DNA from 2 places in the Telluria sp. RB2R28 genome. Region 1 is predicted to be linked to the other one. Evidence: predicted binding sites of a transcription regulator. Region 1 holds the regulator's gene; the other holds the start of a gene.
What was found. Region 1 encodes sigma-54, which starts transcription at its own class of promoters, with help from an activator protein. Its sites were predicted from a motif close to TGGCANGNAANCTGCTTT; they were not measured.
Positions count from the first base shown of each region.

Region 2: AC56LV_RS05620 (PEP-CTERM sorting domain-containing protein) is a predicted target of sigma-54. The motif match lies at 2,826-2,843, and genes of this name have one in related genera.

Region 1 covers NZ_JCASIK010000003.1:20,467-25,055, forward strand. The annotation lists gene AC56LV_RS12360 (enoyl-CoA hydratase/isomerase family protein) at 76-1,152, opposite strand; gene hpf (ribosome hibernation-promoting factor, HPF/YfiA family) at 1,251-1,607, opposite strand; gene AC56LV_RS12370 (RNA polymerase factor sigma-54) at 1,682-3,166, opposite strand; gene lptB (LPS export ABC transporter ATP-binding protein) at 3,181-3,936, opposite strand; gene lptA (lipopolysaccharide transport periplasmic protein LptA) at 3,933-4,481, opposite strand; gene lptC (LPS export ABC transporter periplasmic protein LptC) at 4,527-4,589, opposite strand, start outside.
Region 2 covers NZ_JCASIK010000001.1:1,264,320-1,268,908, forward strand. The annotation lists gene AC56LV_RS05605 (MarR family winged helix-turn-helix transcriptional regulator) at 1-132, shown strand, start outside; gene AC56LV_RS05610 (ZIP family metal transporter) at 348-1,109, shown strand; gene AC56LV_RS05615 (ATP-binding response regulator) at 1,189-2,772, shown strand; gene AC56LV_RS05620 (PEP-CTERM sorting domain-containing protein) at 2,922-3,446, shown strand; gene AC56LV_RS05625 (c-type cytochrome) at 3,486-3,893, opposite strand; gene AC56LV_RS05630 (response regulator transcription factor) at 3,896-4,435, opposite strand; gene AC56LV_RS05635 (ATP-binding protein) at 4,422-4,589, opposite strand, start outside.

The DNA.
Region 1 (4,589 bases):
CATCGGTTCATGAAGCCACGATGTTTGCACCGCCTGCGCGAAAAGTCACGCGCAAACGGATATGCATGAAGAGGCTTACGCGAGATGGCGCAGCGGGTGCGCGTGCGCCGGCCACACCGGCGCGAAGAAGTGCGCGACCATCGCGTCGGTCACGAGGTCGAGCGAGGGCGGATTCCATTGCGGCGCATTGTCCTTGTCGATCACGAGCGCGCGCACGCCTTCGAGCACTTCGCCATGCTCGAAGTTGCGGCGCACCAGCGAGCGCTCCAGGCGCAGACAGTCGGCGACATCGAGCGACGCGCCGCGCAGCAGCAGCTCGCGCGTCACGCACATCATCAACGGTGAGCGCTGACGCATCGCGCGCAACGCCTTCTGCGCGAACGGCGTGTCGTCACCCTCGAGCGACGCCATGATCGCCGCCACCGAGTCCGCGCCAAAGTGCGCATCGATGCGCGCACGGTTGGCCTGCAATTCACTCTCGCCGGCATGCTGGATGGCGAACGCGCGGATCGCCGCCGGCAGATTCGCGCCCGGCGTCGCCTCGATCAGCGCGTGCAACGCCGCCAGGTCTGCGCCCGGCACGAACACGTCGGCCAGGCCCACGTACAGTGCGTCGGCCGCGCCGATCGTCAAACCGGTCAAGCCCAGAAACATCCCCAGTTGCCCCGGCGCGTGCGACAGGAAATGGCTGCCGCCGACATCGGGGAACAGGCCGATATTCACCTCTGGCATTGCCATCCTGGTGCGCTCGGTGACGATGCGCAGGCCGCAATCGGGCCCACCCTGCGCGATGCCCATGCCGCCGCCCATGACCACGCCGTCCATCAGCGCGATATACGGTTTCGGATAAAAATGGATCAGGTGGTTGAGCGCGTATTCTTCGGTGAAGAAATCTTCGAGCAGTGCGCTGCCGCCTTGCGGCGAGGCGTTGCCGACGTCGTGGAAGAAGCGGATATCGCCGCCGGCGCACAGCGCTTTTTCACTGCTGCTGGTGATCACGACGGCATCGACCGCGGCGTCGAGCTGCCAGTCGAGCAGGATCGTGGTCAGTGCGCGCACCATGTCCAGCGACAGCGAATTGAGCGCCTTGGGCCGGTCGAGGGTAATGATGCCGGTACGGTTGGCGATGCGGGTCAGGACGTGTTCGGGCATGGCGTGATCCATCGAAAGGAAACACGTATTTTACCGGCAGCGGGATGCAAAAAGGGCGTCCCGAAAAGACGCCCCTGGCGGTGGTGACCTGCGCTCGATCAGGCGGCAGCGACGTCTGCTTCGTTGACGTCCAGGCGTTTGATCGCTGTGCGGTTATGGTCTTTGAGCATCTGCTTGTGCTTCAGGATTTGTCGATCCAGTTTATCCATCAACATGTCGATCGCGGCGTACAGGTCTTGCGCGACGCTCGCCACGTGCAGGGTCTTGCCCGACACCTGGACATTGATTTCAGCTTTTTGCCTTTTTTCTTTTTCAGTGAGGTTATCGACGGCCAGGAAGACGTGGGTATCTATGACTTGATCGAAATGGCGAATAATGCGTTCCAGCTTATTCTGAACGTATTCACGGATGGCAGGGGTGACTTCGAGATGGTGACCACTGATGGTGAGGTTCATACACACTCCTTTGAAGATGTCACGTCGCTTGCACCACACAGGAGCTGAAGGCACAGACTGTATGAGCGGCGTTGTTACAAGGCTTTGCGGAGACTGACGGGGGGGATCTTGAGCGCTTCACGGTATTTTGCGACCGTCCTGCGCGCAATGACCATGCCTTGTTCCCCGAGCATTTCCGCGATCTTGCTGTCGGATAATGGATTCTTAGGGTCTTCTGCTCCTGTCAATTGTGCGATGAGCGCACGGATTGCCGTTGAGGATGCTTCGCCGCCCGCTTCAGTGGCAACGTGGCTACCGAAGAAATACTTCAACTCGAACATGCCGTGCGGGGTCAGCATGTATTTCTGGGTTGTGACACGAGAGATCGTGCTCTCGTGCAGACCTAGTGTATCAGCTATCTCGCGCAAAACAAGGGGCCGCATGGCAACCGCGCCATGGCTGAAAAAGTTGCGCTGGCGCTCGACAATCGCCTCGGCCACACGCAGGATCGTGTCGAAACGCTGGCGCATGTTCTTGATGAGCCACTTCGCCTCTTGCATCTGCGCGCCCATCTGGCTCTCGCTGCGGCCCTGCTTGAGCATCGTGGCGTACAGGCTGTTCACGCGCAGGCGCGGCATGACGTCCGGGTTCAGCGTGACCGCCCAGCCGTTCTTGGCGCGCCGCACGATCACGTCCGGCACCACGTAATCCGACACGTTCGACGCGAACGCGGCGCCCGGGTGCGGATTGCACTGGCGGACCACGGCCTGCACTTCGCGCAGGTCTTCGTCGTCGCAATCGAGCGCTTTTTTCAGTTTGCTGTATTCGCGCTGCGCGAACCACGTCAGGTAGCCTTCGACGATCTTCAGGGCCATGCGGCGCGTGACCATCGGCACGCCCGGCATGCGCCGGATCTGCAGCGCCAGGCATTCGGCCGCACTGCGCGCGCCCACGCCCACCGGGTCCATGCTCTGCACCATCGCCAGCGCGCAGCGCAGTTCGTCGAGGTCGACGTCGAGTTCTTCGGGCAGCCGCGCGTGGATGTCGTCGAGCGGTTCTTCCAGGTAGCCGTTGTCGTCGAGCGCGTCGATCACCAGTTCGGCCAGCGCGCGGTCGCGGGTCGACAGCAGCGTTTCGCGCACCTGTTCCATCAGGTGTTCGCGCAGCGTGATGGCGCACGCCTCCAGCTGCGGGCGGCCGTCTTCATCGTCGCTGCTGGCGCTGCCGGACGACGTTCCGCTGCCTTCGCTCCACTCGTTGTCGGGCCGGTCGCCATCGACCCCGCCACCTTCAGCGCCCTCGCCCTCGGCCGGCGCGCTGCCTTCGCCCTCGGCCTGCTGGCCCGGCGCCGGCGGCGCCTCGCCAGGTGCCGGCGCATTGTTGATGGCCCCATCGGCCAGCAAGCGCACCGAATGATCGAGCGGATCGTCGAGCCTTTCGAGCAGCGGGTTATCGCCCAATATCTGCTCGATCTCCTGATGCAGTTCGAGCGTGGACAGCTGCAGCAACCGGATCGATTGCTGCAGCTGTGGCGTGAGCGCCAGGTGCTGCGAAGTGCGGAGCTGAAGGGACTGTTTCATCAATTGAGTATGGCTTACATGCGGAAATGTTCACCGAGGTACACGCGCCGTACCGACTCGTCGGCGATGATATCGTCGGGGCGGCCGGATGCAAGCACCGCGCCCTGATTGATGATGTAGGCGCGGTCGCAGATGCCAAGCGTCTCGCGGACATTGTGGTCGGTGATCAGGACGCCGATCTTGCGCTCCTTGAGGAAGCGCACGATGCGCTGGATCTCGATCACGGCGATCGGATCGACGCCGGCAAACGGTTCATCGAGCAGCACGAAGCGCGGGTTGGTGGCCAGTGCGCGCGCGATCTCCACGCGGCGCCGCTCACCGCCCGACAGCGACAGCGCCGGGTTCTCGCGCAGCTTCTCGATCTGCAGGTCGGCCAGCAAGGTGTCGAGGCGGTCGCTGATCTCGGTTTTGGTGAGCGACTTGCCGTTGACCTTCTGCAGTTCGAGCACGGCGCGGATGTTTTCTTCCACCGTCAGCTTGCGAAACACCGACGCTTCCTGCGGCAGGTACGACAGGCCGAGCACCGCGCGGCGATGGATCGGCAGGCTGGTGATGTCGGTGCCGTTGATGCTGATCGAGCCGGCGTCCGACGGCACCAGGCCGACGATCATGTAGAACGAGGTGGTCTTGCCGGCGCCGTTCGGGCCCAGCAAACCCACCACTTCGCCGCATTCGACATCGAGCGACACGTCGCGCACGACCAGGCGCTTGCCATAGCTTTTCTGCAGGCCCTTGACGACCAGCGTGCTGCGATCGTTCAGTTCCGTCATTGCGTGCCTCCGGCCGGCGCACGCTTGGGCGCCAGGATCAGCGTGCCGCGCCCGCCGCCAACCTTGCTCTCGCCGCTGACATCATTGCGCACGGCGACGACTTCCTTGCGGTTGTCGTACGAGATGAACGGGCCGGTCATCTGGTTGGTCATCCGGTCGTTTTCGAGTTCCTTGACGACGGCGTTCGAGTACAGGCGCACCAGCTCCGAGCGTTCGTCGTATTCGATGCGTTCGGCCTGGCCTTCGACCCACAGGTTCGGGCCGCCGTCGCGCTTCTGACGGAACGTGGCGGGCTTGCCGTTGGCGGCGGTGAGCGTCACGCTCATATAGCCTTCGGGTGTCTCCCTGACGACGGCGCGTTCGGCCTTGACCAGCAGCGTGCCGCGGGTCAGGATCACGTTGCCGGTGAAGGTGCGTACGCCTGCGACGCCATCAAGGTCGCCGTTATCGTATTCGAGCGCCGCCTGCTTGAGCGAGTCGGCCTTTTCGGCCATGGCGGTCAAGGAAAGGAGTGAAAAGAAAGCGGCAGCAAAAAGTTTTTTCATTATGGTGCTGGTCCTGGGTTAGCACGCGCGCATGGCTGATGGCCTTCAGCGCTGGCGTGGCGGATAGACGATACGGCCGCGGCCGGACAATTGCATCTGCATGGTCGC
Region 2 (4,589 bases), on a different contig from region 1:
GGCGTGCTGCCGAATGCCCTGGCCACGCTCGACGAATCGACGCTGCTACGGCTCGAACAGGATCTGGGTAGATTGATTGCGCAACTCGATGCCGATGAGGCGGCGGGCAAGATTCCGCTCGGCCAGTCGTAACAGCACCAATCGAGAGAAACAAAAAAAAAAGCCCCCCGGCGAATGCGGGGGACGAAAAGAAGCGGCGCTGACCGCCTCTTCGCTGATCGGGGCAAGGGGGTCGAACGACCCACTTGCCACGTCCCTATATTGCCCGAAAAGTATAATCAAGGCAACCTTATTTGTGCCAATGGACACGTGAGGACGCCGCACACGCGAACACGACAGGAACAGGTATGGAAATAGCAGGCTGGTTGCAGGCAGGTGGATGGGGATTGCTGGCAGGCGGCGCCCTGCTGCTTGGCGCCGGGATCGGGGTGCGCTATGCCGTGCCGCAGCGTATGGTCGCGGCCATCATGGCGTTTGGCAGCGGCGTGCTGATCTCGGCGCTGTCGTTCGAGTTGATGGATGAAGCACTCGAGACCGGCGGGCTCGCGTCGACGGCAGCCGGCTTCGTGGTTGGCGCCGGCATTTATACCGGCGCCAACTGGCTGCTGGCGCGCAAGGGCGCCAAACACCGCAAGCGTTCCACACCGCAGGAGGACACCAACTCCAAGGCGAACGCCAGCGGCACGGCGATTGCCATCGGCGCCCTGCTCGACGGGATTCCCGAGTCGATCGTCATCGGCCTGTCGCTGCTCGGTGGTGAGGGTGTCAGCATGGCGATGGTGGCCGCAGTGTTCCTGTCGAACCTGCCGGAAGGGTTGTCCAGCGCTGCGGGCATGAAGCGCGCCGGCCAGTCGACCGGGTACATCTTTGGCGTCTGGGCAGCGATTGCGTTCGCCTCGGGCCTGGCAGCGATGGCGGGCTTCACGCTGTTTCACCAGTTCCCGTCTGAAATGATCGCGGCAATCACAGCGGTAGCGGCCGGGAGCGTGCTGGCAATGGTGGTCGACACGATGATCCCCGAGGCCTTCGACGAAACCCATGATTTCGCCGGCCTGATCGTCGCGGCGGGATTTCTCGCTGCCTTCACACTCAGTAAGTTTTCTTCCTGAACTTGCCGTGCATTACTGTTTATAATCACTCGTTCAAGTGACGCCACCTCCCCGGCGTCGCAACCTCTATCCCATCCTGATGATGCAACCCCAGTTTTCCGGCGGCACCTGGCGTGACGGCGCGGCGCCGCTCGCATTGCGCTATTTGTTCGCGCTGTTCCTGTTCGTCGTTGCGCTGGCGGCCCGCTTCATGCTGGTGGACATCCTGCCGGCGCGCGGTTTTCCGTTCCTGTCGTTCTTCCCTGCGGTATTGCTGGCGGCCTACCTCGCCGGTCTCGGGCCGGGCCTGCTTGCCGCGTTCCTCAGCACCTGGGCGGCCTGGGCATTTTTCATGGGCCCGCGCCTGGCGCCAGCTGCCATGGCGCACAGCGACCTGATCGCGCTGGTCTTTTTCGCGTCGATCCTCGTCGTCGACTGCCTCGTCATCGAGCGCATGAATCTGGCCATGCGCAAGCTGCGCACGACCGGCACCCGCTTGCGCGAAAGCGAAGATGCGCTGGTGGCGCGCCAGGCCGAGCTGAGCGAAGCGAACCGGCAAAAAGACGTCTTCATCGCGATGCTGGCGCACGAACTGCGCAATCCGCTGGCGCCGATCCTGTCGGCGGCCCAGCTGATCGCCATGCGCGCGGGCAACGACGAACCATTGGCCCGCGCCGCGGCCATCATCACGCGCCAGGGGCTGCAACTGACGCGGCTGGTCGACGACCTGCTCGACGCGTCACGGATCCACTCGGCCAAGCTGACGCTGCAGGTCGCACCGGCCGACCTGCGTGACGTGATCGCCAGCGCGCTGGAAACGAGCGCGCCGATGATCGAACAATCGGCCGCCAACTTCCAGCTGACGTTGCCACCGCAACCCATTCCCGTGGATGTCGACAGCACGCGCATCGCCCAGTGCGTGTCGAACCTGTTGCACAACGCCTTCAAGTTTTCGGCCAATCAGGGCGACATCCATCTGCACATCAGCACCGGGGCCGACGGCATGGCCCGCATCCGGGTCACCGATACCGGCCGTGGCATTTCGCCTGACATGCTCCCCCGCCTGTTCGACATGTTCACGCAGGAAGGTCGCAGCGGCAACGATGGCAATAGTGGCCTGGGCATCGGCCTGGCGCTGACGCGAGACCTGGTACTGCGCCACGGCGGCACGCTCACCGCGCACAGCGACGGCCATGGCCGCGGCGCATCATTCGAAATTGCCCTGCCCCTGAGCACCGAAGTGCACGCGACCGCCATCGCCGCGGCGGCACCGGCGGTGCTCGATGCACCCCAGCAGGCGCCGTCGGTGCTGGTCGTGGACGACAACGTCGATGCAGCCGAGCTGCTGCAGGCGCTGCTCGCACTGCACGGTTTCGATGTGCACATCGCCCATACCGGTGGCGCCGCCCTGGCCGCGCTGGCCCAGGATCGCTACCGCGTCTTGTTGCTCGATATTGGATTACCCGACATGTCCGGCTACGAGGTTGCCATCGCTGCACGCGCCCAGGGCTTGTTGGACGACACGACCTTCATCGTCGCGCTGACGGGCTGGAGCGATGCCGAGTCGCGCCAGCGCTCGGTCGATGCGGGCATCGACCATCATCTGAACAAGCCGGTGCAGATGGAGGCGCTATTGCGCCTGTTCGATGCGCGGACGTTGTCGACCAATCTTACAAGTGCGTGACACGACTCGAGGTAGATTGACTTAAGTACTTGTTGGTATTGAGGATTTTGAACAGGCACGGTCCGTGCTTATTGGATATCGCAACAGCAATGTTCGGAATTCCATGTCACGCGAATGTTCATCCATCCTTTCATAGAACGGAGTGCTTTGTGAAACCGATCAAGAACTTGAGGAATGTCGCCCTTGCCGCCATGCTGTTTTCCGCTGGTGTGGCCAATGCAGCGCTCTACCAGTTCCAGCTGACCGGCGACTACGCAGCCAGCTGGCAATTGAATTCGACCGTCTTGCCCGATCTCGCCGCTGACGGCGAAAGCTTCGTCCTGTGGGACATTGCCGGCAATTTCCCCGGCTCGGCTGAAGACGTCGTGGACCTGTACTTTTACAACGAGGCCATCGATGGCGGCCTGGAGATCTTCGACTTCTATGGCAATAACTTGTTGTTGAGCACCGAGGGCTTCCAGCTCTACACGGGTTCCGAAGACAATCCAACTTTCCGCCTTGGCACGTTTGCGCTGACCGAGTACCTGGGCGCTGGCAGATACTCCCTGACGGTCACGGATCTGGATGTACTGCCTGAACCACCGGTCGACGTCCCGGAACCAGCCAGCGCTGCGCTGCTGCTGGGCGGCCTGGGCGTCATGCTCGCGTCGCGCAAGCGCCGCCAGGCCAGGTAATCATCGTAATACCGGCAAGGCTGCGCTGAAACAGCCTTGCTATCTTTTCGGCGCTGGCGGCGCAGCCACCGCACCCTGCGTGCGCAGGTACGCCACGATCTCGGCCGCCTGCTTCTCGCTCATGAAGCTGAGAAAGCGCATCTTGTTGCCCGGCACGACCTTTTCGCTGTCGCGAATGAACGCGACCAGTTTCTGCTCGTTCCAGACAAAACCTGCCTGCTTCAACGCCGGTGAGTACGCATACGCAGGGGCGCTGCCCGCCTTGCGGCCCACGATCCCGTTCAGTTGCGGCCCGAAGCCATTGCGGGCGCCCGCGCCAACCTCGTGACAGTTGGTACAGCGCGCGAACAGCCTGCGGCCGGCATCGACCTGCGCCTGCGCAGGTGCCGCCAGTGCCTCGGCGCCCGGTCCCAGCAACAGCGCGACACCAATAATGAGCGCGCGCATGATCACTTCACCCGCTGTTTCTCGAGCTTGCGCGCGAGCGTGCGGCGATGCATGCCCAGCCGGCGCGCCGCCTCGGAAATATTGAAATCAGTCTCGGCCAGCACGGCGTGGATGCGCTCCCATTCGAGCGTCTTGATCGACGTCGAGCGGTTGGTGACCTCGATTTCGGCGCTTCCGGCCACGTGCCCGAACGCCGCTTCGATATCGTCGGCGTCCGATGGCTTGGCCAGGTACTGGACGGCGCCGAGCTTGATCGCTTCGACCGCGGTGGCGATGCTGGCAAAGCCCGTCAGCACCACGATGAGCATGTCGGGGTCGTGCTCATGCAGCAGCTGCACGCAGGCCAGGCCCGAGGTCTGGCCCTTGAGCTTCAGGTCGACCACGGCGTAGCCGGGGTTGTGCTGCGCCAGGATGGCGGCGGCTTCATCGTGGCCGGTTGCGCCCAGGACGCGGTAACCGCGCCGCTCGAACGAGCGGCTCAGCGTGCGGGCGAAGGCTTCGTCGTCTTCGATGATGAGCAGCAGCGGCTCAGGGTTCGGCATCGTTCAGTTCCTCTTCCAGTTCAATGGCCGACATCGGCAGTCGCAGCATGACCACGGCGCCGCCCTCCGGGCGGTTGGTCGCCGTCACCGTGCCGCCGAGTTTGCGCACGACGTTCACGGCCAGGAACAACCCAAGACCACCGCCCGGTTTGCC